2 regions of the Streptomyces sp. NPDC051578 genome follow, and region 2 is predicted to be linked to the other one. Evidence: riboswitches for the same ligand, from Rfam matches in the RefSeq annotation. Region 2 holds a riboswitch; the other holds the start of a gene.
What was found. A riboswitch is a leader RNA that binds a small molecule or an ion and turns the genes downstream of it on or off. The one in region 2 is predicted to bind glycine.
Positions count from the first base shown of each region.

Region 1 (14,090 bases), on a different contig from region 2:
CGGTGAAGACCACCTCGCTCGGGCGCGCGCCGAGGGCTTCGGCGAGTGCCTCACGGGCCTCCTCGACGGTGCGGCGGGCGCGGCGGCCTGCGGCGTGGAGGGAGGACGCGTTACCCGTGGCGGCGAACTGCGCGGTCATCGCCGCAGCTGCCTCCGGCAGCATCGGCGTGGTAGCGGCGTGATCGAGGTAGGCCATGATCCCCCGATTCTACGAGCCCCCGCCGCCCCCGACCCCTCCGGGCCCCGAGCCGGTCCCGACCCGCCCTTCCACCGTTGCGCGGGCCGCCCGGGGCTGCGTCCGGGTACCCGCGTCCCCCACTCCCCGGCCCGGCTCCAGATGGCGCCCCTCGCGCGGCCGGCCTCGGCTGGTGTCACGCGAAGGGCCCCCGGGCGCGGCCATCGCCGGACGGAGTCCGGGGCGGCGGCCCCTGGCCCGGGAGTCCCATCGGGGCCGGGCGGCGCGAGAGCCGGCCCATCGGGGCCGGGCGGCGCGAGAGCCGCGTCAAGAAGTGGTGCGCGGGGCGCGGGCCAGCTGGCGGGACTGGGCCACCAGGCGGTCGGCCGAGTCCCAGACCTCCGCGTCCTCCTCCAGGAAGCCGCCGGCCAGGTTGCGCGTGGTGATGGAGACCCGCAGCGGGCCCGGTGCCGGGCGGTGGCGGATGTGCGTGGTGAGTTCCACGGTCGGGGTCCAGCCCATCAGGCCGAGGTCGAAGGCGGTCGGCGGCAGCGCGTCCACCGCCAGCAGCAGGGACAGCGGGTCCGCGTCCCGGCCGTCGGCCAGCTCGAACCAGGCCCGCATCTCACCCTTGCCGGACGGCGCGCCGACGGCCCAGCCGGCCGTCGCGGGGTCCAGCCGCAACCGCAGCCGGTCGACGATCTCGGAACTGCCCGGGATGGGCGCCGGGCCGGCCTCGGTGCCGAGGCAGTCCTCGTACGCGGGGATGGCCGGGGGCCGCGCCGTGGTGTGGACGGAGTCGGGGAGCGAGTCGAGGTCGCCGTAGGAGGCGAGGACCCGGATGCGCTCGATCTCCGCGCCGCTCTCGTCGTACTGGAAGAGCGAGGCCTGCCCGGTGGAGAGGGTGCGTCCGCTCCGGACGACCTGCGTGCGGACCACGGCGGGACCGGGCACGGAGGAGGTCAGGTAGTGGGCGGAGACGGTGAACGGGTCCGGGTGCGGGAGGGCCGCCGTCAGTGCCCGGCCGACCAGGGCCAGGAGGTATCCGCCGTTGACCGCGCTGATGATCGTCCAGCCGGCGGAGAGCTCCGTGTCGTACACGCCGGCCTCGCCCGCTCGGGGGGCGATGGCGGTGTCGCGGTCGAACTCGCTGTCTCCGATGGCTGCCTGGGCCGCTGTGTGTGACATGAGGCGAAGGTACACCCGTAAGCTACTAAGCGGTAGCTTTGCTCTGCTACGGCAAGGTCACGGCTCTTCGGTCACGGCCGAGCGGCGGTTCCAGGCCAGCGGCGCCCGCCAGTGGTAGCGGATCGCGAGGAGTCTGAGCACGAAGGCGGTCACGATGGCGACGCCCGTGGTGAATCCGTTCAGCACCTCGAAGCCGATGAACAGGGCCACCATCGAGGCGCCGACCACGGCCGGGACCGCGTACATCTCCCGGTCGCGCAGCAGCGACGGCACCCCGCCCGCGAGGACGTCGCGCATGACGCCGCCGCCGACCGCCGTCGCCACGCCCAGCGCGGCCGACGCGGTGAGGCCGAGTCCGTACTCGTAGGCCTTCGTCGTGCCCGACACGCAGAACAGTCCGAGCCCGGCGGCGTCGCAGACGTTGATCGCGCGGTTGATCCGCTGGACCTCGGGGTGCAGGAAGAAGACGATCGCGGCGGCGACCAGCGGGGTCAGGAAGAAGCTGAGCTCGCCGAACGCGGCCGGCGGGACGGCGCCGATCACCAGGTCGCGCAGCAGCCCACCGCCGAGGGCGGTGACGAGCGCGAGCACACAGATGCCGAAGACGTCGAAGTTCTTGCGGACGGCGAGCAGCGCGCCGGCGGTGGCGAAGACGAAAATGCCCGCGAGGTCCAGGGCGTGCTGGATACCGGGCGGGAAGAGATCGTGGGACACGCCCCCATTGTGCGGGCTGGCGGCGGCGGCCCCGGCACGCCCCCGCCGCGGCGGGACGGCGGCCCGGCACCGGGGCCCCCGGGCGCGTCCGCCCCGGGACCCCGGGCAACAGCCAGTGCTGTGGCCGGGAAGGTTTGCCGGGTCGCGGTGTTCGGTGCGGTGCATCGCAAGGCGAAGGGCCACGTACCACCGTGGTCCGACAACGCGCAGAGGTGCCGTGCCGGGCGCCGCGACCCGGTGGACCTTTCCGGTCACAGCACTAGACGGTCGGCGTCTCCACCGCTTCCGCCGCGCCCGGCAGGGCCTTGTCCCCCGGCGCCTGGTCGGGGGCGTTCTCCGGGTGGTGGCAGGCGACCTGGTGCCCGGTCTTGAGGGCGACCAGCGGCGGCTCCTGCGTGGTGCACAGCTCCGTCGCCTTCCAGCAGCGGGTGTGGAAGCGGCAGCCGCTCGGCGGCGAGATGGGGGACGGCACGTCGCCCTTGAGCAGGATGCGGCCGCTCTTCGCGCCGCGCCGCCTCGGGTCCGGCACCGGCACGGCCGACATCAGCGCGGTCGTGTACGGGTGCATCGGCGCCTCGTACAGCGACTTGCGGTCCGCCAGCTCCACGATCTTGCCGAGGTACATCACCGCGATCCGGTCGGAGACGTGCCGGATGACCGACAGGTCGTGCGCGATGATCACGTAGGTCAGGCCCAGTTCCTCCTGGAGGTCGTCCAGCAGGTTCACCACCTGGGCCTGGATCGACACGTCGAGCGCCGACACCGGCTCGTCCGCGACGACGAGCTTCGGCTTGAGGGCCAGCGCCCGGGCGATGCCGATGCGCTGGCGCTGACCGCCGGAGAACTCGTGCGGGTAGCGGTTGTAGTGCTCGGGGTTGAGGCCCACCAGCGAGAGCAACCGCTGCACCTCCGCCTTGACTCCGCCCTCGGGGGTGACCTTCTGGAGCTTGAACGGCGCTCCGACGATCGTGCCGACGGTGTGGCGCGGGTTCAGCGAACCGTACGGGTCCTGGAAGATCATCTGGACGTCGCGGCGCAGCGGCCGCATGCCGGCCACGCCGAGGTGGGTGATGTCCTGGCCCTCGAACTCGACCTTCCCGCTGCTCGGTTCGAGCAGCCGCGTGATCAGCCGGCCCATCGTGGACTTGCCACAGCCGGACTCGCCGACGATGCCGAGGGTCTCCCCCCGGCGGACGTCGAAGTCGATGCCGTCGACGGCCTTGACCGCCGCGGTCTGGCGGCGCAGCAGCCCCTTGTTGATGGGGAAGTGCTTGACCAGTCCGGTCACCTTGAGGAGCGGCTCCTCGGCGGGGGCGGCGGAGGTCACGGAGGCCGCGGATGCCGCCGGGACATCGGAGGCCCCGGGCTCACCCGTCTTGTTCATGTCGGTCACAGCTTCGGCGCAATCTCTTCGGTCCAGATCCGGGTCCGCTCCGCCTGCGACATGTGGCAGGCGGACCAGTGCCGGCTGTCGTCCTGGGTCAGCTCGGGGCGCTGGGTGCGGGTGATGCCGCCCTTGGGTACGTCGGCGTACGGGCACCGGGGGTTGAAGGCGCAGCCGCTCGGGATGTTGATGAGGCTGGGCGGGGAGCCCTTGACCGGGATCAGCCGCTCGGTCTGGTCGCGGTCGATGCGCGGCATCGAGCCGAGCAGGCCCCAGGTGTAGGGGTGGCGGGGCTCGTAGAAGACCTTCTCGGCGGTGCCGCGCTCGACGCACCGGCCGCCGTACATCACGAGGATGTCGTCGGCCATCTCGGCGACCACGCCGAGGTCGTGCGTGATCATGATGACGGCGGAGCCGAACTCCTTCTGGAGGTCCCGGATCAGGTCCAGGATCTGCGCCTGGACGGTGACGTCCAGGGCGGTCGTGGGCTCGTCCGCGATGAGCAGTTCGGGGTTGTTCACCAGCGCCATCGCGATCATCGCGCGCTGGCGCATGCCGCCGGAGAACTCGTGGGGGTACGCGTCCACGCGCCGGTGGGGCTCCGGGATGCCGACGCGGTCGAGCATCTCGACGGCCCGGGTGCGGGCCGCCTTCTTGTCGACGTCGTTGTGGGTCCGGTACGCCTCGACGATCTGCTTGCCGACCGTGTAGTACGGGTGCATCGCGGACAGCGGGTCCTGGAAGACCATCGCCATCTTGCGGCCGCGGAGCCTGCGCACGTGGTCGGCGTCGGCCCGGACGAGGTCCTCGCCGTCGAGCATGACCTCGCCGGAGATGTGCGGGCGGCTGCGGGCCTGGCCGGTGCGGTGCAGGCCCATGATGGCCAGCGAGGTGACCGACTTGCCGGAGCCGGACTCGCCGACGATGCCGAGCGTCTTGCCGCGGTCGAGGTCGAAGGAGAGCCCGTCGACGGACTTGACCAGTCCGTCGTCGGTCGGGAAGTGGACCTGAAGGTCGCGTACGGACAGGAAGGACGCCGCCGAGGCACGGGACTCGGGCCCCGCCTGCTCGGGCACGAACACGGGTCCGCCGGAGGTGGAGGGGTTGTCGGTCACGTCAGCCTCACGCGCGGGTCGATGACGGCGTACAGCAGGTCCACGATCAGGTTGGCCACGACCACGAACAGCGCGGCGAGCAGGGTCACGCCCATGATGACGGGGAGGTCGCCCTGGCTGATGGCGGCGACGGCCGCCGTCCCCAGGCCCTGGAAGTTGAAGGTCGTCTCGGTGAGCACGGCGCCGCCGAGGAGGCCGCCGAGGTCGAGGCCGAACATCGTGACGACCGGGGTGAGCGTCGAGCGCAGGGCGTGCTTGCGGATGACCACGCCCTCCTTGAGGCCCTTGGCGCGGGCCGTGCGGATGTAGTCCTCGCCGAGGACCTCCAGCATGGTGGCGCGGGTGATGCGGGCGTAGGTGGCGGCGAAGAGGAAGGCCAGGGTGACCCAGGGGAGGATCAGGCTGTTGAGCCAGGCCAGTGGATCCTCGGTCAGGGGTTTGTAGTTGGACACGTCCAGCCAGCCGAGGCCGTAGACGAAGATCGCGGGGGCCACCATGCCGGTGAAAAAGATGGGCAGGGAGACGCCGGCGAGGGCTCCGACCATCACGGTCCGGTCGATGGCGGTCCTGCGTTTGAGCGCGGAGACCACCCCGGTCGCCACACCGGCGATCACCCAGATCACGGCCGCGCCGAGGGCGAGCGAGAGGGTGACCGGCATGCGGTCGAGCATGGTCTCCCAGACGGGGGCCTCGCTCTTGAAGGAGTAGCCGAAGCACGGTGCGGCGCAGTGCGTGACCTCGGTGCCGGAGTCGTAGTCGCGGCCGGCGAAGACGCCCTTGAGGAACAGCCAGTACTGCTCGGAGATGGGCTTGTCGAAGCCCATCTTCACGCGGATGCCGGCCAGGGCGGTCGGATTGGTCTCACGGCCCGCGTACATGAGTGCGGGATCGCTGCCGGTCAGTTTCGGGACCGCGAAGAAGATGCCGAAGGTGACCACGGAGACCACCAGCAGCGTGGCGGCGACGTTGAACAGCCGCCGTATGAGGTAGACGAGCACTGCAGTCGGCCGCCCGGGGCGGGCGGCTGCCGCCCCTCGTGGGGACGGCAGCCGCCGCCTGCGGCCTTCACCTGCCCTTCGGACTAGCGCACGTGCGGTGAAGGCACTTACTTACGTACTTGCTGACCAGCTGGTGGAGGTGACTACTTGGCGACGCCGATGACCGCGAGGTCGATCTTGCCCATGGAGTCGTTGAAGTAGACGTTCGTCAGCCGCGGGTTGTGGTAGACCAGCGCCTTGTCGAAGTTGATCGGCAGGTAGAGCGCCTTCTCCATGACCTTCTTGTTGATGTCCGTGTAGAACGGCGCGGCGGCTTCCGGCGTGGCGGCGGCGGCGGCCTTGTCGAACAGCCCGTTGACCTCGGGGTCGTCGAGCATCGTGTAGTTGTTGTTGCCGGTCTGGGCGATGAACGAACCGTCGACCAGCGGCTGGAGGAAGCCCGCGCCGGAGTTGTAGTCGGCGCCCCAGCCCATCACGATGATCCCGTAGTTCTTCTTCTTCACGTTCTCGGGCGAACCGATGGTGGAGGAGGAGAGCTTGCCGTCGTACTGGTCGATCGTCGCCTTGATGCCGACCTTGGCGAGCGCGGCCTGGAGGGACTCGGCGGACTTGACCTCGGGGGCCTTGTTGTTGCGGACCGCGATGGTGGTCTCGAACCCGTCGGGCTTGCCGCACGCCTTGAGGGCGGCCTTCGCCTTGTCCTCCTGCGGCTTGCCCGCCGTCAGGTTCCACGGGTCGTAGGACTTGTCGGCGCCGGGGACACCGGGCGGCAGCATGTTCGCGCCGAGGTCACCGCTGGTCGGGCCGCCGCGGGCGTTCTGGAGCGACTTCGGGTCGGCCGCGTAGATGACGGCCTTGCGGCACTCGATGTTGTCGAACGGCGCGACCGTCTGCGGGAAGGCGAAGTAGCGGATGTAGCCCGTGAACGGGTTGTCCGCGTTCTTCTTGAGGTTCGCGTCCTTGAGGATCTTGTTCTTCGCGGCCTGCTGGACACCGGTGCCGTCGACGGCGAGGTCGATGTCGCCGGAGAGCAGACGCTGGTCCATGTCGTCCGGGTTGGTGGTGACCGTGAAGGTGACCTTGTCCGGCAGACCCTTGCGGACCGTGTCGGTCTTCGGGTCCCAGTTCTCGTTGCGGACGAAGGTCGCGCCCTTGCCGGAGGCGAAGCTCTCGACCTTGTACGGGCCCGTGGAGACCGGCTTGTTGGTGTACGTGGCACCCGAGTCCTTGCCCGCCGGGACGGGCGAGGAGGACGGCATGGCGAGCAGGTACTTGAAGTCGGAGTTCGCGCTCGCCAGGTTGAAGACGATCGTGTGGTCGTCCGGCGTCTGGACGGACTTGAGGCCCATCTTGTCGGGGTCGGTGTCCTTGTACGGCCCCGGGTACTTCTGGCCCTGGTCGAGCTGGTCGATCAGGTAGGTCGGACCGCCGGCCAGCACGTCCTGCGCGAAGACGCGCTCGATGCCGTACTTGAAGTCCTTCGAGGTGATCGGCGCGCCGTCCTCGAACTTCACCCCGTCCTTGATCTTGACGGTGTACGTCTTCCCGTCGTTGCTCAGGACCGGCTCGCCGTCGGCGAGGTCCGGGACGAGCTTGGTGCCCGCGGCACCCGGCTTGCTGTCGTACGCGTAGAGCTGGCGTATGAAGAGGCGCTGCATGTTCCACACGAAGCCGTAGTAGGCGCGCGCCGGGTCGAGGAAGTCGACGTCCTGGGGGGACCAGAGCTTGAGCTCGCCGCCCTTGGCGTCCGAGGCGTTCACGACGCCGGTGGCAGCACCGCTGTAGCCCTTGTCGCCCTTGTCGCCGTCGGCGGCCTTCTTGGTGTCGTCGCCACCGCACGCGGCGGTCAGCGACAGGGCGGCGATCACGGCGGTGATCGCGAGTGCCTGCTTTCTGCGGATCACGGTTGTCCAACCTCCATAGGTGGGTGAATCGAAAGAGCGGTTCAGCTGCCCTTGGGGTCGAGTGCGTCGCGCAGCCCGTCCCCGAAGAGGTTGAACGCCAGGACGGTGATGAAGATCGTGATACCGGGAACCACCATGTACATGGGGTCGTCCTGGTAGATGGGGATGGCGTCGGACAGCATCTTTCCCCAGGAGGCGGTGGGCGGTTTGACGCCGGCACCGAGGAAGCTGAGGGCCGCTTCCGTCAGGATGTTGGTCGGGATGATCAGCGTCGAGTAGACGAGGATCGGCGCGACCAGGTTCGGCAGCAGCTCCTTGATCAGGATGTAGCCGCGGCCCGCGCCGAGGCTGCGTGCCGCCTCGACGTACTCGCGCTCCCGCAGGGACATCGTCTGGCCCCGGACGATGCGGCCGATGTAGGGCCAGCCGAAGAAGCCGATCACGACGATCAGCACCGCCATGCGGACGCTCGAACCCTCCATCCCCAGAAGGCTGTTGGGTACGACGGAGACGAGCGCGATGGTGAAGAGCAGCTGCGGGAAGGCCAGCAGCAGGTCCATCAGGCGGCTGATGACGCCGTCGACCCAGCCGCCGAGGAACCCGGCGAGCGCGCCGAGCAGGCTGCCGATGACGACCGAGACGAAGGCGGCCAGGAAGGCCACGATCAGGGAGATGCGGGCGCCGTAGAGGATCCGGCTGAACACGTCGCGGCCGTTGGTGGGCTCGACGCCCAGCAGGAAGTCGGAACTGGCCCCGCCGAACGAGCCGATCGGCGTGCCGAGGTCGGGATCGATCAAGTCCTCGTGGAACTCGTTGGGCGGGTGGCCCAGCAGGCTCACGATCTGCGGCGCGAAGACCGCCACCAGGATCAGGAAGATCACGACCACGCCGCCGGTCAGCGCGACCTTGTCGCGCTTGAGCCGCATCCATGCGATGCGGCCGGGCGAGCGGCCTTCGATGGCCTTGGCAGGGACGTCGGCTACGGACACGGGTGCGGGCGTCTCCGCGCTCGTGTCATGCAGTGGTGCCGTCATCGTGGTGGGGACCCCTCTCGGCCGACGGGTGTGCCGGCCCATGCCCGCCGCTGTGGCGGCGTTGGTGCGGAGTGGCGCTCGGAGTGCGTGGGACACGCTGAACGCGTGTGAAGTGCAGGAAGTGCGAAACGTGCGGGAAGTGCTGCGGTGAAACGCGGTGTGCGAATGCAGGTGCCGATCACGTGCCGAACCGCGTCCTGGAGGACTGACCGGCTCTTGGGTGGGGAGTCTTCATCGGGCGCTCGACCAGCCGCCAGACCCGCAGTTGAATGGATGCGCAACCGTGATCTGACGCCCTGATTCCCGTTATCCGGACTTCACTCCCACCTGAGCGGAGCAAGACCGTCCGTTCGGTACGCAAACGGGCATCTCGCCCAACTCGCAAGAGTGCTGCGCCTTTTGGGCGTACAACAGCGGCGAAACCAGGACAAGACGAAGGCCGCCGGGAACCGTGGGGGCCGGCGGCCTCGAAATGGCCGGTATTGGCTGTCTCAAAACATGAGCACGTTCCGGAAGGCTGGATTCCGGTGCTGGACTCGTACGAAGGGACCGGTGGGAGGGGCTAGTAGGAAGGGGCCTGGCCCTCGCGGTCGTAGAAGGGACGGGTCTGCGACCGCAGCCACATCGCCACCGGGTCGTGCTCGTCGGCGAGCGCGACGGTGCACACCGGGACGCCCTCCGGGACCGCCCCGACCGACTGCCGCATCATCTCCCGTACGGATTCCAGCGCGGGCGCGGAGGCGTCGTACAGGTCCAGCCCCACCGCCAGGTAAGCCGACCCCAGCGAGGGCTGGACCCAGGCGCGGCGGAGCGAGCGGACGGCGGGCGTGCGGTGCGCGTGCTGGGTCAGCAGCCCGTAGAACTGCGGGAGCTCCAGGGCGGGCTCGGACAGCCGCAGCGGGCCGGCCGGCATCCGGTCGAGGCCGGTGGCGATGCGGCGCAGGTCCGCCCAGGGCAGGCCGAGGCCGCCGCCCTGGGCGTGGGGGTTGAGCCACAGGCCCCAGCGGTCCGGGTACAGGGCGCAGGCGATGTCCCGGCCGGTGACCACCTCGTAGCCGCGGTTCCATCCGCTGGCGGCCAGCTCCTGCGGGGAGGTCACGCAGGGCGCGTAGCCGAGGCCGTCGACCTCCATGCCGCCGTACTGGGCGTCCGGGGAGCCCGGTCGCCCCTGCCAGAGCAGCATCCACAGGCGGCCCTCGGCGAGGGCGTGCAGCAGCGACTCGTAGCTCTCATAGCGCCCGGGAGTCACCTGGCGCAGCATGTGCTCGACCTGACCGGCCGCGGCCGTGCCTGACGCACTCACCCGGTACCCCTCTTCGTCCGCCGTCATCCACGCGTAGGCCCCCAGCTTAAGCGGCCCTACGGGAGGTAGAAGGGGCGTACGCGCTCACGGATGTAGTCGACCACCGGGTCCTGGGCGGCGTCGAGGAGGATCAACTGCACGGGCCAGGGCGGCGGTACGCGGGTGAGGGCCCGCCCCAGGGCCTCCAGCGGGGCACTGCGCGCCTGCGGGTCCCATCCCGCCAGCCGGACACCGATGTACAGCTGCGGCGCCCCGCCCTCGACGCTGGCGAGGCAGCGGTGGGCGGCGGTGACCACGCCGAGGGCGCGGAACTCGTCGGCGGCGGCGGTGAGGAAGTCGACCGGGTCGTCCTGCCAGTCGGGCTCGAAGAGCCGGACGCGGCCGCCGGTGGCGGGGCCGTCGAGGGGGGTGCGGCCGCTGCGGCAGAGCTCCGCGACGGCGGGCGGGGGGAGCGGGACGCCGACGGCGCCCTCGGGGTTGAGGGCGATGCCGAGCTGAGGGGGCAGACCGCGGGCGAACTCGACGGCGGGGGCGACGGCGAAGTCCATGGCGGGGCCGGCGCAGACGCGGAACTGGGCCTCGGAGGTGTAGACGGGGACGTAGGCGTCGCCGCCGATGAGCATGGTCGGGAGGGCGAGGGAGGCGTGCGTGGGGCTCCCGCCGGAGGGCAGCGGCACCCAGACCTGGCTGCGGCCGAGCACCTCCAGGATCCGCGGCCCGGCGTCCGCCTGCCCCAGGGCTGCGCCGAGCACCTGCTCCAGCTCGTTCTCGGGCCACCCGCTGCCGTGCATCCGCCGCCTCCTCGCTCCGCGCTACCCCGCAGACCCTAATCCGTCCCGCCCCCGCCCCGAACCCCGGCCCTCGCCTGCCGGCTCCGCCAATTCAGCCTCGCCGGCGTTTGAGGCGCGGGGTCTGGGGCGGAGCCCCAGGGAGCCCGGCTCCGCCGGGCGCCGGGCTCCGCCCGGACCCGCGCCCCAGGCTCCCCCTGCTACCGCTGGGAGGTGCCCCCACGGGGCTGGGCGTGTCCGGCGGGGCGGGATGGTGCCGGCGGGGGCTGGGGTTGGCCGGCAGCCACGTAACGGCAGGGGCAGCCGCTGGGGCTGGCAGCCGCGCGCCTCGGCGCGGATGGTCGGCCGCTGGGACCGAACGGTGCGGCCCCGGGGCGGGGTGGTCAGCCGAGGGGGCGGGAGTGCGGCCCCGGTCCGGGGGTCAGGGGAAGGTGATGCGGGTGACCGCGGCAGCGGAGGGGCGGTCGAGGAGGGTCGTCGTCGCGCAGCCCGGAGGGGGGTGGCCGGCTTCCGCGGAGCGCAGCAGGCGGGTCACCGCCGCACGGTGGCGGGCGAAGGCGTACGCCGACACCCGCCGCCCCCGCTCCGCCTGGCCCGCCAGCGCCTCCTCGGCGGTGGTGTCCAGCAGCACCAGGTGCAGCGCCCGGCCCCGCCGCCGTGCCGCCGCCGCCAGCAGGCCCCGCACCCACGCCTGGCTGCCGCAGTCGTGCACCACCGCCGAAGCCCCCGACCGCAGGGTCCGCCACAGCCCCCAGTAGTGGGCCAGACGGACCAGCGGCCGGTACACCGCATACGGCACGGCCCCCGGCATCCGCCGCTCCCACCGCTCCCGCGTGTCCTGCGAGTCGATCACCACGGCCCCGGCGGCCCGCTTGATCAGCGTGCTCTTGCCCCCGCCGGGCAGACCGGACACCACCACGACGTCCCCTTCGGCGAAGCAGAGCCGCGGCCCCCGCACCCCGGCCCCGCGCAGGTCCCGGACCCGCCCCGGCTGCACCACCGCCGGCGGCCCCGGCACCGACACGTCCGTACGCCGCTGCGCCGGAACCCCCTCAAGGGTCCCCGTCAAAGCCGGCACTCCGAACCTCCGCACTGTGATCGCCTCCCCCGTCTCTGCCCACTGAATGTAAAGGGACGGTAATCCGCCCCACCCGGTTCCGCCGCCCCGTTCCGTCGCCCTGTTCCGCCCCACCCGGTTCCGCCCTGCTCAAGCCCCGCTAGGCCCGGCCCGGACTTTCGGGCCCGCCCGCCCACACCCGCCCGCCTCGTGCAATGATGTGCGCCATCTGGACACCAACTGCATACCGGCCGCTTGAATCCGCGCGGGAGAGTCCCGGCAGGCCGCAAGGCCATGCCCGGGCGCCGAAGGAGCAAGTTCCTCCCTTGAATCTCTCAGGCCCCGTACCGCGTGGATGAGGCAGATCTGAAAAGCGGGCTGCTCGACAGCTCCACCCAAGGTGCAAGCCGATGACGCACCCGCCCGGCGCGGGAACTCTCGGCGAACCTCTCAGGTTCCGATGACAGATGGGGAGGATCGTCCTCGTCATGTCATGCCCTGGGACCCGGGAGCCACACCCATGAGCACTGCCCCCCGCCTGACCGCGCTCGACGCGCTGCACCGCTCGCTCGGTGCGACCATGACCGACTTCGCGGGCTGGGACATGCCGCTGCGCTACGCCAGTGAGCGCGACGAGCACAACGCCGTACGCACGAAGGCCGGCCTCTTCGACCTGTCCCACATGGGCGAGATCACCCTGACCGGCCCCGAGGCCGTCAAGGCGCTGGACTACGCCCTGGTCGGCAACATCTCCACCGTCGGCGTCGGCCGCGCCCGCTACACGCACATCTGCCAGGAGGACGGCGGGATCGTCGACGACCTGATCGTCTACCGCCTGGGCGAGACCGAGTACATGGTCGTCGCGAACGCCTCCAACGCGCAGACCGTCCTGGACGCCCTGACCGAGCGCGCCGCCGGCTTCGACACCGAGGTCCGCGACGACCGTGACGCGTACGCGCTGATCGCCGTCCAGGGCCCGGAGTCCCCGGGGATCCTCGCCTCCCTCACCGACGCCGACCTGGACGGCCTCAAGTACTACGCGGGCCTGCCCGGCACCGTCGCCGGCGTCCCCGCGCTGATCGCGCGTACCGGCTACACCGGTGAGGACGGCTTCGAGCTGTTCGTCGCGCCCGAGCACGCCGTGGAGCTGTGGCAGGCGCTGACGAAGGCCGGCGAGGGCGTCGGCCTGGTCCCGGCCGGCCTGTCCTGCCGCGACACGCTGCGCCTGGAGGCGGGCATGCCGCTGTACGGGCACGAGCTGACCACCTCGCTGACCCCGTTCGACGCGGGTCTGGGCCGGGTCGTGAAGTTCGAGAAGGAGGGCGACTTCGTCGGCCGCCGGGCGCTGGAGGCGGCCGCCGAGCGCGCCGCCTCCAACCCGCCCCGCAAGCTGGTCGGCCTGATCGCCGAGGGCCGCCGGGTCCCGCGCGCCGGCTTCCCGGTGGTCGCCGGAGGCAAGGTCATCGGCGAGGTCACCTCGGGCGCCCCGTCGCCGACGCTGGGCAAGCCGATCGCCATGGCGTACGTGGACGCGGCGCACGCCGCGCCCGGCACCTCCGGCGTCGGCGTGGACATTCGCGGTACGCATGAGCCGTACGAGGTCGTGGCCCTGCCGTTCTACAAGCGGCAGAAGTAGTCCGCCCCTGCCCGTACAGCGCCACCGCCGCACGGAGCTCCGCACGGAGGTCCGTACGGCGCTGTCCCAGTACCCAAGACCACTGTTCGTATCCACTCCCCCGCATCCAGGAGAATCAGGTCATGAGCAACCCCCAGCAGCTGCGTTTCAGCAAGGAGCACGAGTGGCTGTCGGCCGCCGAGGACGGCGTCTCGACGGTCGGCATCACGGAGTTCGCGGCCAACGCGCTCGGTGACGTCGTCTACGCCCAGCTCCCCGAGGTCGGCGACACGGTGACGGCGGGCGAGACCTGCGGCGAGCTGGAGTCGACCAAGTCGGTCAGCGACCTGTACTCCCCCGTCACCGGTGAGGTCGTCGCGGCCAACCAGGACGTCGTGGACGACCCCTCGCTGGTGAACTCGGCTCCGTTCGAGGGCGGCTGGCTCTTCAAGGTGCGCGTCACGGAGGAGCCGGCCGACCTGCTCTCCGATGCCGAGTACGCCAAGCTCACCGCCGGTAACTGACCCCAGGGGATCCTGATGTCCGTACTGAACACCCCGCTCCACGAGCTCGACCCCGACGTCGCCGCCGCCGTCGACGCCGAGCTCGTCCGCCAGCAGTCGACCCTGGAAATGATCGCGTCGGAGAACTTCGCTCCGGTCGCCGTCATGGAGGCCCAGGGCTCGGTCCTGACCAACAAGTACGCCGAGGGCTACCCCGGCCGCCGCTACTACGGCGGCTGCGAGCACGTCGACGTGGTCGAGCAGATCGCGATCGACCGGATCAAGGCCCTGTTCGGCGCCGAGGCCGCGAAC
Region 1 covers NZ_JBITDH010000001.1:1,348,461-1,362,550, forward strand. The annotation lists gene ACIA6C_RS05970 (cysteine desulfurase family protein) at 1-196, opposite strand, end outside; gene ACIA6C_RS05975 (thioesterase family protein) at 503-1,363, opposite strand; gene ACIA6C_RS05980 (trimeric intracellular cation channel family protein) at 1,421-2,077, opposite strand; gene ACIA6C_RS05985 (ABC transporter ATP-binding protein) at 2,337-3,470, opposite strand; gene ACIA6C_RS05990 (ABC transporter ATP-binding protein) at 3,467-4,543, opposite strand; gene ACIA6C_RS05995 (ABC transporter permease) at 4,573-5,574, opposite strand; gene ACIA6C_RS06000 (ABC transporter substrate-binding protein) at 5,718-7,478, opposite strand; gene ACIA6C_RS06005 (ABC transporter permease) at 7,520-8,512, opposite strand; gene ACIA6C_RS06010 (enhanced serine sensitivity protein SseB C-terminal domain-containing protein) at 9,075-9,815, opposite strand; gene ACIA6C_RS06015 (enhanced serine sensitivity protein SseB) at 9,872-10,606, opposite strand; gene ACIA6C_RS06020 (AAA family ATPase) at 11,025-11,672, opposite strand; glycine riboswitch at 11,917-12,020, shown strand; gene gcvT (glycine cleavage system aminomethyltransferase GcvT) at 12,181-13,296, shown strand; gene gcvH (glycine cleavage system protein GcvH) at 13,419-13,799, shown strand; gene glyA (serine hydroxymethyltransferase) at 13,815-14,090, shown strand, end outside.
Region 1: it holds a riboswitch for glycine, as region 2 does, so the genes downstream of both, gcvT (glycine cleavage system aminomethyltransferase GcvT) here and gcvP (aminomethyl-transferring glycine dehydrogenase) in region 2, are expected to answer to the same signal.

Region 2 (14,090 bases):
TCCGGTAACCTCCGAGGTCAGCGCTGCATGTCCGTGTGCAACCGGCATGCATGTCAGGTCAGCGGGACCGGTAATCGCCTTGTCGGCAATAGCCGGGACAGCTAGCCGAAACATTGCGTGAACACATGTCGTATAAACTCCGCAAACGAGGCAGAGAGTTGGCGCGCGGCCATTGCCCCACAGCCCACCTCTGACCCCAGAATGCGACAGCGCCGTCCGCACCTTCCCCCGTAGCACCGGTCTCCCAAGTGAGAGGCGACCCACCATGCCGCTGCATGTCCCTCCGGCTCCCGCGCCCGCCCTGCGCAGCGTCCTCGCGGCACTCGGTTCCCCCACCGCCGTCAACGAGGCACACACTCCTTCCCTGCGCGCCCTGCAAGGGCCGGTCACCGCCGAACTTCCGCTCCCGGTCCACGTCCTCGACCGGCTGCACGCCTCGGCGCTGGTGCCCGGCGGCAGGCCGCCCCGCACGCGGCTGACGGGCTGGCGGTTCCTGATCCGCAGCGGCGACCGGTTCGTCGCGGCCGCCGACACGCGCCTCACCCCGGACGGCTGGGCCTTCTCGCACTTCTTCGAAGGCCCCTACGTCGCGGCGACCGAACGCGCGCTGCGGCAGGCGGAGTCGCTGGGCCAGGGCTACCAGCCCAGGCTGCTGTCCGTACCGGAGCTGTACATGCTGACGCTGTGGCTGCACGGAGCCGTGAACGCCGACCCGTCCGCCGGGCTGCCGGCCGCCGCCGACCTGCTGGTGCCCCTGGCGCCGGCCCCGCCGGGGATCGCCCCGTACCGGCCGCACACCGTGTCCGAACTGCTGCCCGTACTGACCCACCGACTGCGGCGCACGGCGCCTCCGACACCGCCGCCGGTGGCCGCTCCGGCGGCCTGACCTGCACGGACCGACCGGCATGGCCCGAGTGGCCCATGCGGCCTAGCCCGCTTGGGCCAGCGGGGAACCACCCCGATTGGCACGGGAGTTGGCTGAACCGCCCGCACGAGTGATGCGTCATCAATCTATGAGGACAGCTGCCGGGAAATCCCTGCGAAGCAGCCGTCATGGGGGAAGACTGACGACACGCTCCCCGCTGGTGCGGGGATGAAACCAGGGGGACGGCCATGAAACACACATCGAGCCGTAGCACGCAGACCACACCGCAGCGAAAGAACGCATCCATGTGCCAGCACCAGCCTGCCTGCCCGTCATCAGAGTCCGCCGACCGGGAGGCCGCGCGCCCGGTGGCCAACCACCCGGAACAGGGCTGGAGCCTGCTGTGCAACGGCGTCCTGCTCTTCGAGGACACCGGTGAGCTGCTGCCGGACGGCCAGATCATCGCCCCGCACCGCCCGCTCGCGGTCGCGTAGACGGCTCGCTCACGAGGAGGGGGCCGGTCCCGGAGCATGCGCTCCGGGACCGGCCCCCTGCTACGTCATCCGTCTACGGGAGGACGGCTCAGGCGTCGTACTCGTCCAGCGGCGGGCAGGAGCACACCAGGTTCCGGTCGCCGAAGGCGCCGTCGATCCGGCGCACCGGCGGCCAGTACTTCTCGGCCGCGGTGACCCCGCCGGGGAAGACGGCCTCGTCGCGGCTGTACGGGTGGTTCCACTCGCCGCCGAGCGCCGCCGCGGTGTGCGGGGAGTTGGCCAGCGGGTTGTCGTCCACCGGCCACTCGCCGCCCGCGACCCGCTCGATCTCGCCGCGGATGGCGATCATCGCGTCGCAGAACCGGTCGATCTCGGCGAGGTCCTCGGACTCCGTCGGCTCGATCATGAGCGTGCCGGCCACCGGAAAGGACATCGTCGGCGCGTGGAAGCCGTAGTCGATCAGACGCTTGGCGATGTCGTCCACGCTCACGCCCGTCGCCTTCGACAGCGGACGCAGGTCGATGATGCACTCGTGCGCGACCAGGTTGCCGGGGCCCGTGTAGAGCACCGGGTAGTGCGGCTCCAGACGCTTGGCGATGTAGTTGGCGCCGAGCACCGCCACCTGGGTGGCGCGCTTGAGACCCTCGCCGCCCATGAGGCGGACGTAGGACCACGAGATCGGCAGGATGCCGGCCGAGCCCCAGGGCGCCGCGGAGATCGGGCCGACGCCCGTCTCGGGGCCGGCGGTCGGCTGGAGCGGGTGGTTGGGCAGGTACGGCGCGAGGTGCGCCCGGACACCGACCGGGCCGACGCCCGGACCGCCGCCGCCGTGCGGGATGCAGAAGGTCTTGTGCAGGTTCAGGTGCGAGACGTCGCCGCCGAAGTGGCCCGGCTTGGCCAGACCCACCAGGGCGTTGAGGTTGGCGCCGTCCACGTAGACCTGGCCGCCGGCCTCGTGCACCTGGGCGCAGATGTCGGCGACGTGCTCCTCGAAGACACCGTGCGTCGAGGGGTAGGTGATCATCAGGACGGCGAGCTCGTCGCGGTACTGCTCGATCTTGGCGCGCAGGTCGTCCGCGTCCACCTCGCCGTCGTCGGCGGTCTTGACGACGACGACCTTCATGCCGGCCATCACGGCGCTGGCCGCGTTCGTGCCGTGCGCCGAGGACGGGATGAGGCAGACGGTGCGCTGCTCGTCGCCGTTCGCGCGGTGGTAGGCGCGCACGGCCAGCAGACCGGCGAGCTCACCCTGGGAGCCGGCGTTGGGCTGGATCGAGACCTTGTCGTAGCCGGTGACCTCGCAGAGACGTTCCTCCAGCTCGGTGATGAGCGTGAGGTAGCCCTCCGCCTGCTCCACCGGGGCGAAGGGGTGCAGCTGGCCGAACTCGGGCCAGGTCACCGGCTCCATCTCGGTGGTCGCGTTGAGCTTCATCGTGCAGGAGCCCAGCGGGATCATGCCCCGGTCCAGGGCGTAGTCCTTGTCCGCGAGCTTGCGCAGGTAGCGCAGCATGGCGGTCTCGCTGCGGTGCTGGTGGAACACCGGGTGCGTCAGGTAGGCGTCCGAGCGCAGCAAGCCCTCGGGCAGCGTGTCCCCGGTCGTGGCGTCCAGCGCCTCGATGTCCGCCGTGACGCCGAAGGCGGCCCAGACGGCCTCGATGTCGGCGCGCAGCGTCGTCTCGTCACAGGCGATGGAGACGAGGTCGGCGTCGGCCTGATAGAGGTTCACCCCGCCTTCGCGGGCGGCGGCCACGACCTCGGCGGCCCGTCCGGGAACCCGGGCGGTGACGGTGTCGAAGTACGCGCCGTGCACGACCTCGACCCCGCCGGCCGTCAGGCCGGCGGCGAGCAGGGCGGCGTAGCGGTGGGTGCGGCGGGCGATCGTGCGCAGGCCGTCCGGGCCGTGGTAGACGGCGTACATCCCGGCCATGACGGCGAGCAGCACCTGCGCGGTGCAGATGTTGCTGGTGGCCTTCTCACGGCGGATGTGCTGCTCGCGGGTCTGGAGCGCGAGGCGGTACGCCTTGTTGCCGTCCGCGTCGACGGAGACACCGACGAGGCGGCCGGGCAGCGAGCGGGCGTGCTTGGCCTGGACGGCCATGTAGCCGGCGTGCGGTCCGCCGAAGCCCATCGGGACGCCGAAGCGCTGCGTGGTGCCCACCGCGATGTCGGCGCCCAGCTCGCCCGGGGAGACCAGCAGGGTCAGCGCGAGGAGGTCCGCGGAGACGGTGACGATCGCGCCGAGCTCGTGCGCCTGGTCGATGACCGGCTTGATCTCCCGCACGGCACCGGAGGCGCCGGGGTACTGGAGCAGCACACCGAAGACGCCGCGCTCGGCGATCTCGGCCGGGATGCCCTCGGACAGGTCCGCGACGACGACCTCGACCCCGATCGGCTCGGCGCGCGTCTCGATCACGGCGATGGTCTGGGGCAGCGCGTCGGCGTCGATCAGGAAGACACCGCCCTTGACCTTGCCGACGCGGCGGGCCAGCGACATGGCCTCGGCGGCCGCGGTGCCCTCGTCGAGCAGGGAGGCGCCCGAGGTCGGCAGGCCCGTCAGGTCGGCGACGACGGTCTGGAAGTTCAGCAGCGCCTCCAGGCGCCCCTGCGAGATCTCCGGCTGGTACGGGGTGTAGGCCGTGTACCAGGCCGGGTTCTCCATGACGTTGCGCAGGATCACCGGCGGGGTGAACGTGCCGTAGTAACCCAGGCCGATCATGGGGGACAGAACCTGGTTGCGGTCGGCGAGCGAGCGCAGCTCGGCCAGCACCTCGGCCTCGGTCCGCGCCTCGGGGAGGTTCAGCGCGGCCGCGGTCTTGATCACATCCGGTACCGCGGCGGCGGTGAGCTCGTCCAGGGAGCCGTAGCCCACCTGGGCGAGCATCTTGGCCTGCGCCTCGGCATCCGGGCCGATGTGGCGCTGCTCGAAGGGGATGCCTCGCTCCAGCTGAGAGAGCGGAATGCGGTTGGCGGTCATGTACGGAGGCCTCCTGGTCGTACGACCTGCGAGGGGCACCACGGCGCGGGCACCCGGACGGCCTCCCCCTCTGTCATCTCAACCTGAGAGCTTCACCGGAGTCGCGGGGATGTCCGCGGCCTCCGGCTTTCACCGTCGGTGAGGAGGGGAACCGGTACTGCGCGCCCGGTACCCACCCCTGCTTTCCAGAGTGGCCTCGTCACGTGCGGTACGTATGCCTGAGAGATTCCGGGGAGGATTTGCTCCTTCGGCGCCTCCGTCGTGCTCACTCGGAGGACTCTCCCGCACAGGGTCAACAGCCATCACTCAGCCTACCAGCGAGGATCTGGAAGCTCCCTCAAGTGGCCCCCGCCGCGGATTTGCCCTTCTGTAGTCATTACGAGTCATTACGGAACAGTTGCGACCACTTGGAGGGACCGGACCGTGCAGACCGACATCGATCCCCGCAGTCTCATCGGCCGCAAGGCGTTCGACCGCAATGGCGCCAAGATCGGCACCGTGGACGAGGTCTACCTCGACGATGCCACCGGCGTACCCGAGTGGGCCGCCGTCCGGACCGGCTTGTTCAGCCGGGACGCCTTCGTTCCGCTGGAGCCCAGCGAGGTGGTCGACGACACCCTCCGGGTGCCCTTCGAACGCTCCCTGATCAAGGACGCCCCGGACTTCGGGGTCGGCCGCCACCTCTCCCCGGAGCAGGAACTCCAGCTCTACCACCACTACGGCCTTGACGTGACCCTCCCGACGGACTTCCAGCGCCCCCAGCCCCCTGCGCAGCCCCGGGACTTCGGCAGCCTGGCCGGCGAAGGCTAGTGCTGCGACCGGAAAGGTCCACCGCACTAGGGACCGTCCGGCGTCCCCTCCTCCCCCACGAGCGGCAGCGGATCGGAAGGCTCCAGTTCGGGGTCGTCCAGCCGGAAGGTGCGCACGCGCCCCGGCGCCGATCCGGGGCGCTCGAAGCGCACCGTCACCCGGCCGATCCCGCTGCCCTGGACCCAGCCGGGGCCGTAGACCGCATGTCTGACGTCACTGCCGGCCGGCCAGCGGCGCCCGGCGGCCGGTTCGGGCTCGTCCGCGCCGCCGGTGACCGGCGAGGGCGCTGAGGCCGCCGCGGCGGTCACGCCGGGCTCCTGCGCCCCGCCCGGCCCCTCGGCCTCACCGGCCTGCGCCGGGCCGCCTTCCGGGCCCTCCTGCGCGGCCTGCGCGGCCAGCGCGTCGGCCAGGGCATCGGCCTGGGCGAACAGGTCCTCCTGCGTGTAGTCGGCCAGCCCCGTCACCCCGACGCCCAGCAGCCGCACCCCGCCCGTGGTGTCCACGGCCTCCAGCAGCCGCTGGGCCGCCTCCCGCACCACCACCGGGTCGTCGGTCGGGCCCCGCAGCGTCTCCGAGCGGGTCAGCGTCGAGAAGTCGTAGCGCCGCACCTTGAGCACGATGGTCCGCCCGGAGTGGCCCGAGCCGCGCAGCCGTCCCACACAGCGGTCGGCGAGCCGCTGGACCTCGTACCGGATCCGCACCCGGTCGTGCAGGTCCACGTCGAAGGTGTCCTCCACGGACACCGACTTCGCGTCCCGCTCGGCGACCACGGGCCGGTCGTCCAGACCCAGCGCCATCCGGTACAGCCCCGCGCCGTGGGCCCGCCCCACCATCCGGACCAGTTCGTCCTCCCCGGCCTCGGCCAGGTCCCCCACCGTGGTGATCCCGGCCCGCCGCAGGTGTTCCCCGGTGGCCGGCCCGACGCCCGGCAGGGTCCGTACCGACATCGGCGCGAGCAGTTCCCGCTCCGTCCCGGGCTCGATGAGCAGCAGCCCGGCGGGTTTGGCCTCCTCCGAGGCGACCTTGGCCAGCATCTTGGAGCCGGCCAGCCCCACGGAGCCGCTGAGCCCGGTGGCGGCCATGATGTCGGCCCGCAGCCGCTCCCCCGTGGCGCGAGCGGTAGCCGAGTCGAAGGCGACGCCGCCCGCCTCCAGGTCCACGAAGGCCTCGTCGAGGCTGAGTGGCTCCACCAGGGGTGACAGCGCCCGCAGCAGGGCCATGACGGTCTCGCTGACCTCGCGGTACAGGGTGAAGCGGGGGATCAGGTACGCGCCGTTCGGGCACAGCCGCCTGGCCTGCGCCGTCGGCATCGCCGAATGCACCCCGAAGCGCCTGGCCTCGTAGGAGGCGGTGGCGACCACCCCGCGCGGCCCGAGGCCGCCGACGATCACCGGCTTTCCGCGCAGGCTCGGCTTCGACGCCTGCTCCACGGCGGCGTAGAAGGCGTCCATGTCCAGGTGGAGGATGGTCGGCGCGGCTCTCACGGCTCCGATGCTGCCCTACGCCACTGACAACGCCGTCCGGCGCCCCGGCGGCGCGCGGCGCGTCAGACGGCCCGGTTGCGGCGCGCGGCCAGTTCGTCCCTCGGGTTGGGGCGGACCAGCGTCTCGCCGGTGTCGATCCGTTCCCCGTGCAGCTGTGACAGCGCGTTCTCCACGTCCCGCCAGACCACGCCCACCGCGATGCCGAAGACGCCCTGCCCGCCCTGGAGCAGGCTGACGACCTGGTCCGGCGAGGTGCACTCGTAGACGGTGGCGCCGTCGCTCATCAGGGTCATGCGCTCCAGGTCCGAGAAACCGCGGTCGCGCAGGTGCTGCACCGCGGTACGGATGTTCTGCAGCGCGACCCCGGTGTCGAGGAAGCGTTTGACGATCTTGAGGACCACCACGTCGCGGAAGCTGTAGAGCCGCTGCGTCCCCGAGCCGTAGGCGGGGCGCACGCTCGGCTCCACCAGGCCCGTCCGCGCCCAGTAGTCGAGCTGGCGGTACGTGATGCCCGCCGCGGCGCACGCCGTCGGTCCGCGGTAGCCGACCTGCTCGGGCGCCGGGGCCCCGCCGGCCGGTGCGGCCGGCGCCGGGTCCGGCTGACGGCGCGCACTGCCCGCCGCACCGCCGTGCAGCGGGTACGGCCCACCGTCACTCCGTGCGGGGGTGCCCCCGGTCATGCCGTCGCCCGTGATGCTCACGCCGACCCTCCGTCCTTGACCTGCCCACCTCGAAGGTAGGCAGTCACCAGGGGTGCGTCAACGATCGCCACACTCGGCACGCCGAGTGATAATCACCCTGAGAGTGGTTTCCCGTGCCCCATATCGGGGAAAGGGTTACCGAATGGGCAGAATGTCCCAGGTGGGCGGCTTGTCCGCCGCCTCACTGCGGGCCGGTGCCGAAGTCCTCGGGCGAGATCTGGTCGAGGAACTCGCGGAACTTCTCCACCTCGTCCTCCTGCTCGTCCGGAATGGCGATGCCGGCGTCGTCCAGCACGCCGTCACTGCCGTAGATCGGCGTCCCCGTCCGCAGGGCCAGTGCTATGGCGTCCGAAGGCCGCGCGCTCACCTCGACCCCGCTCGCGAAGACCAGCTCCGCGTAGAAGACGCCCTCCCGCAGATCCGTGATCCGGACCTCGGTGAGCTCCTCACCGACCGCCTCCAGCACGTCCTTGAACAGGTCGTGCGTCAGCGGCCGGGCAGGTGCCATCCCCTGCTGCGCGAAGGCAATGGCGGTCGCCTCCCCCGGACCGATCCAGATGGGGAGGTACCGGTCGCCTCCCACTTCACGCAGGAGCACGATCGGTTGGTTCGAGGGCATTTCCACCCGGACACCCACAACGTCGAGCTCGTTCACACAGCAACCCTAGGACGTGCCCGACCGGTTTGGGTAGTCGGGCTCTTTCCGGTCAACGCAGACGGACCCCGAGTGCGGTCTGCACGAGCGCCTCGTGCAGCCGGACCGAGAGTCCCGCCAGCTCTTTCATAGTGGCCTCGGCATGGGCCCTGGTCTGCGGGTTGCGGTGCCGCCGCAAGGGGGAGACGACCTGCTCCACCAGTCCGGCCTCGCGGTCCGCCGCCGCCTTCATCGCCCGCAGGTGCCGGGGCTCCAGCCCGAAACGGCCGAGATCGGCGATCAGCCGGGCCACAGTGACCGCCTCGGCGTCGAACCCGCCGTCCGGCGCCTCGCCGAGGAGTCCGTACGACTCCCACTCTGCCAACTGCTCCTCGTCCACCTCCGTGGCGGCGAGCAGCTCCGCCCGCCCCACCCGGGCCGCGGGCGGCCTCTCCCGGCCCACCTCGCCGTACACGGCCGCGGGTCCGGTGGTTCCGGTCGCGCCGCCCGGGTCACGGGGCGCCGTGGGGGCCGGGATACGGATCTGCTCTCCGCGGTCGAGTGCGTCGAGCTGCTCCCGGATGACTTTCAGCGGCAGGTAGTGGTCCCGCTGCAGACGCAGGATCCGGCTCAGCCGTTCGACGTCGTCGGTGCTGAACTTGCGGTATCCGGAAGGTGTGCGTCTGGGTTCGACCAGGCCTTCCGCCTCCAGGAAGCGGATCTTCGAGATGGTGACGTCGGGGAACTCGTCGCGCAGCATGGTCAGCACCGTGCCGATGCTCACCAGCCGCCCGGCGGCCCCGGCGGTGCCGTTCTTCGCGGCACCGCCGGACGGGGTACGCAGCATGGGACCTTCCCTGTCGGTTCCCCGGGGGGCACTTCCCCGGCCTCGGCCGAAGAGGCGTCCCGGGGAGGGTCAGATGCCCCGCAGGCTCGCGTAGAAGACCAGCCGGTACTTGCCGATCTGCACCTCGTCGCCGTTGTGCAGGGCGACCGAGTCGATCGGCTCACGGTTGACGTACGTGCCGTTGAGACTGCCCACGTCGGAGACGGTGAACCCGCCGTCCTGGCTCCTGCGGAACTCGACGTGCCGCCTGGAGACGGTGACGTCGTCCAGGAAGATGTCGCTCTGCGGGTGCCGGCCCGCCGTGGTCAGTTCCCCGTCCAGCAGGAAGCGGCTGCCGGAGTTGGGGCCGCGCCGCACGATCAGCAAGGCGGAACCCGGGGGCAGGGCTTCCACCGCGGCCTGGGCCTCGGGGGAAAGGGAGGACGGCGCGTGCCCCGCCACCTCGGCCTCGTAGGCCTCCAGGCCCGAGATCGAGATGGTGGACGTGGTCTCCGAGGCACGCTCCGGCGTCAGACCCGCCCGCAGCGGCGCCCCGCAGTTGGAGCAGAACCGGCTCGCCGCATCGCTGCGGTGGCCACACCTGCTGCAAACCTGCTCGGCCGACATGGACGGCTCCTCGCGCCGCGGCTGCCCCGCGGAGGCATTGGTGGCATAGGGGTCGGAGGCAAACCCTCCACCCGCACTTGAGGTTGACGGATCACCGAAACCTATGCGTCCGGAACCGGCGGGGTCAACAGACGACGCGCCCGAAGCGCCCGGAATGTCACCCCCGGGCCCGACCTCGTCCCGGAAGAGGGGCCGCTCACCCTGGGCCTCCGCGTCCCCGTGCCCCGCACGGTGCCGAGCACCGCTCTCCTCGCGGTTCTTCTTGCCGAACAACTTCTCAAACAACTTCACGGGCGATTCCCCTTGACCGAAACAGACCCGCCCGTGGGGCAGGACGAACTCCGCATGCACACACCTGCCGACCCGGACATTCTCACAACGTCCGTAACCACCAGACAGTTTCCACCACGCACCGCGACTTCGGCGCGTCGACCCCCCGCAGGCATCCGCCCACGTGAGCCGCTCCACATTCCGCCCCGCCTCACGACGATGACGACCGAGCGTAGTCAGGCTGCTTCGCAGCTCGCAAGGCGTCCACGACGATCTTGGCCGACCGTGTGACGCCGGCAGTGGCCTGCTCCTTCTCCAGCGTCTGCACCACGCCGCCGGGGATGTTGAGCGCCGGCTCCAAGTCCTGGGGCTTGCCGATCACCCTGAACTCGTAGGGCTGTGTGATCTTCTTACCGTCGATCGCGACCCCACCTCCCTCGTCCGAGAAGAATGAGCTCGCCACCACCCGCACGCCGTTGATCTGGATCGCCTCGGCGCCGGCCGCCCGCAGCTCCTGGAGGGTGTCCAACAGCTGATCGGACTGCACCTGGCCCTTGGGGTCGGTGATCCGCAGCGTGATGCCCGGGCCCTGTGCGGCCACGGTACCGGCCAGGATGCCCAGTTGGCGTTCCTTCTCCACGGTCTGCTTGCGCGCCTCCTCCGCCTGGTTGGAGCTGCTCTCCAGCTCCTTGCGCTGGTCCTCCAGCTTCTGCTTCTCGTCCTCCAGCCGCTTGGTGCGCCCGTCCAGCTCGTCGAGGATCCGTACGAGGTCCTCCTGGCGGGCACCGCGCAGCGGAGCACTGGAGTCGCTGTTGGACCGCACCTGGATGGCCAGGCCCAGCCCGAGGACGAACAGCAGCAACGCGACGACCAGTTGCGCCCGGCTCAGCCTCGGTGGCCACAGGCCCGCCACCAGCCGCCGGCGGCCGCTCTGCTCCGGGTCCCCGGCCGGTGCGGGTGTCCCCCCTACAAGAGGCTGCTCCGGAACGTTCGGTTCCTCGGGAGGGGTGCCCTCAGGGGTTCCATTCGTACTCATCGGCCTCACGCCCGGAACACGTGCCGGCGGATGGCCGCCGCGTTGGAGAAGATGCGGATGCCGAGCACGACCACCACACCGGTCGACAGCTGCGAGCCGACGCCCAGCTTGTCGCCGAGGAAGACGATCAGCGCGGCCACCACCACGTTGGACAGGAACGACACCACGAAGACCTTGTCCACGAAGATGCCGTCCAGCATGGCACGCAAGCCGCCGAACACCGCGTCCAGCGCGGCCACCACGGCGATCGGCAGATAAGGCTCCACCACGGCCGGCACTTCGGGCCGGACCAGCAGCCCGACCACCACTCCGGCCACGAGGCCCAGTACCGCGATCACGATGCACCCTTCTTCGGCTGTTCTGCTGTGGCTGTACGTACGGCGAGGCTCGACGCGGCCTGGAGGCGGAGGTCGTCCACGGGCGACAGGCTGGAGCGGATCCCGTAGCTCTCCTGGAGCACGTGCAGGTACTGGCCGCCGGCGGAGTCCTGGAACCGGGTGCCCAGCCGCTTGCCGTCACCGACGGCGAGGACCTCGTACGGCGGCACGAGCGGCCTGTTGTCGACCAGTATCGCGTCACCGGCGGCCCTGATCGCCGACAGCGCCGTCAGCCTCTGCCCGTTGATCGAGATCGCCTCGGCCCCCGACTGCCACAGACCGTTGACGATCTTCTGCATGTCCCGGTCCCGCAGCCGTCCCGTGTCCGAGAACCCCTTGGTCTCGCGGGGGCCGCCGCCACCGCCCGACGAGGAGCCCTTGGCGTCGTCCACCACCAGCTTGACCCCCGGCCCGCGGACGTCGGTCGCCCCGGACAGCAGCGCCACCAGCCGGCCCTGGTCGCCGCCCACCTGCTTGAGCGCCGCCTGCTGGCGATCGGCGACCTCCGTGCGCAGCCGCTCGATGTCCCCTTCCAGGCCGTCCGCGTGGGCGTTGGCCCGGTCCACGCGGTCGATGAGCTCCTGACGCTCCTTGGCCAGCACCGGCGCGGCCACCCGCGCCTGCGCGGCGCCCAGGGTGACCACCATCGCGGCGAGCACGAGGCCGCCCGCGAGCGCCAGCTTGGCCTTGAGGGTGCGCGGAAGGCCGGAAGTGCCCTCGGCTTCGCGCCGCGCCGAGGCCTCCGCGTACCCCTCGTCGAGACTGTGGTCCATCACGTGCGTCAGCAGCGACATGGAAGCGTCCGGGCGCGCGGGCCGTGTGACCGAACTCCGGTTGTTGTGCGGCTGCGACATGCCGCTCATCGTCGCATGATGCCCCCGCCGACACCGAATGCGCCGTCCGGGGGCCGGGACGGGAGAACTCTCCCGCCCGGCCCCCGGACGGCGCGGTACGGCTGCCTCAGTGCTCGCCGGCGTCCACCACCGCGGCCCACTCGTCGAGCAGCGCCTGCGCGGACGCGTCGTCGGGGCCCTCGGCCCACAGATGTGTGACGGCCTCCGCCGGGTCGGGCAGCACGAGCGCCCACCGGCCGTCGGCCTCGACCACGCGCACCCCGTCCGTGGTGTCCACCTGCCGGTCGCCGGCCGCCTCCACGACCCGCCGCATGACGAGCCCCTTCACCGCCCACGGCGTCGGCACGTCCCTCTTGAGGACGTGCGCCCGCGGAATCCGCGCGTCGATCTGGCTCAGGGTGAGCTGCGTACGCGCCACCAGCCCGATCAGCTGGACGAACGCGGCCGAGCCGTCGAACACGCTGCTGAACTCGGGGACGATGAACCCGCCGCGGCCGTCACCGCCGAAGATGGTGCTCTCCGCGCGGCCCACCCGCGTCAGGTCGTCCGGCGAGGTCGTCGTCCACTCCACCTGGGTGCCGTGGTACGCGGCCACCTGCTCGGCGACACGCGTGGTGGTCACCGGCAGCGCGACCTTGCCGCTGCGCTTCTCGGCGGCCACGAGGTCCAGCAGCACCAGCAGCGCACGGTCGTCCTCGATGATCCGCCCGCGTTCGTCCACCAGCGAGATCCGCTCGCCCACCGGGTCGAACCGCACACCGAAGGCCGCCCGCGACGAGGCCACGATCTCGCCGAGGCGCACCAGCCCGGCCCGCCGGGATTCCCGGGTCTCCGTCGGGCGGGACTCGTCGAGCCCCGGGTTGACGGTCAGGGCGTCCACACCGAGCCGGCCGAGCAGGCTGGGCAGAACGAGGCCCGCACTGCCGTTGGAGGCGTCCACGACCACCTTGAGCCCGGAATCGGCGACGCCGGTGATGTCCACGCGCCGCAGCATCGAACCCGTGTAGGCGTCGAAGACGCTGCCCGGGAACTGCAGGTCGCCGATCTCACCGGGGAACGCACGCCGGTACTCCTGGCGGGCGTACACGCGGTCCAGCTTGCGCTGCTGCTGGAGGGAGAGGTCGGCACCGCGCTCGTCGAGGAACATGATGTCCACGGAGTCCGGCACACCGGGCGAGGTACGCAGCACGATGCCGCCGGCGCTGCCTCTCGCGGTCTGCTGCCGGGCGACGGGCAGCGGCACGTTCTCCAGGTCGCGGACGTTGATCGCGCTGGCCTGGAGTGCCGAGATCACGGCCCGCTTGAGCGCTCGCGCACCACGTGAGTGGTCACGGGCCGTGGTGACCGTGGCGCCCTTCTTGAGGGTCGTCGCGTAAGCCCCGGCCAGCCGTACCACCAGTTCGGGGGTGATCTCCACGTTCAGGATCCCGGTGACGCCGCGCGCCCCGAACAGATGGGCCTGGCCGCGGGACTCCCAGATGACGGAGGTGTTGACGAAGGCACCGGCCTCGATCGTCTTGAAGGGGTAGACACGTACGTTCCCCTGGACGATCGACTCCTCACCGACGAGGCACTCGTCACCGATGACGGCGCCGTCCTCGATCCGGGCCGACCGCATGATGTCGGTGTTCTTGCCGATCACACAGCCGCGCAGATTGCTGTGGGGTCCGATGTACACGTTGTCGTGCACCACGGCCTTGTGGAGGAAGGCGCCGCTCTTGACGACGACGTTCGAGCCCACGACCGTGTGTTCGCGGATCTCGACGCCGGCCTCCACCTTGGCGTAGTCGCCGATGTACAGCGGCCCGCGCAGCACGGCGTCGGGGCTCACCTCGGCGCCCTCGGCGATCCAGACGCCGGGCGAGATCTCGAAGCCGTCCATGTCGACCTGGACCTTGCCTTCGAGCACGTCGGCCTGGGCCTTGACGTAGCTCTCGTGCGTGCCGACGTCCTCCCAGTAGCCCTCGGCCACGTAGCCGTAGATCGGCCGGCCTTCCTTCATCAGCTGCGGGAAGACGTCACCGGACCAGTCGACCGAGACGTCCGCGTCGACGTACTCGAAGATCTCCGGCTCCATCACGTAGATGCCGGTGTTGATGGTGTCCGAGAAGACCTGGCCCCACGTCGGCTTCTCCAGG
Region 2 covers NZ_JBITDH010000009.1:178,415-192,504, forward strand. The annotation lists gene ACIA6C_RS28850 (hypothetical protein) at 266-886, shown strand; gene ACIA6C_RS28855 (DUF5999 family protein) at 1,171-1,359, shown strand; gene gcvP (aminomethyl-transferring glycine dehydrogenase) at 1,448-4,333, opposite strand; glycine riboswitch at 4,530-4,628, opposite strand; gene ACIA6C_RS28865 (PRC-barrel domain-containing protein) at 4,757-5,143, shown strand; gene ACIA6C_RS28870 (DNA polymerase IV) at 5,170-6,627, opposite strand; gene ACIA6C_RS28875 (MerR family transcriptional regulator) at 6,690-7,307, opposite strand; gene ACIA6C_RS28880 (bifunctional nuclease family protein) at 7,510-7,983, opposite strand; gene ACIA6C_RS28885 (MerR family transcriptional regulator) at 8,036-8,809, opposite strand; gene ACIA6C_RS28890 (FHA domain-containing protein) at 8,879-9,814, opposite strand; gene ACIA6C_RS28895 (DUF881 domain-containing protein) at 9,897-10,721, opposite strand; gene ACIA6C_RS28900 (small basic family protein) at 10,727-11,059, opposite strand; gene ACIA6C_RS28905 (DUF881 domain-containing protein) at 11,056-11,961, opposite strand; gene ACIA6C_RS28910 (sugar phosphate nucleotidyltransferase) at 12,059-14,090, opposite strand, start outside.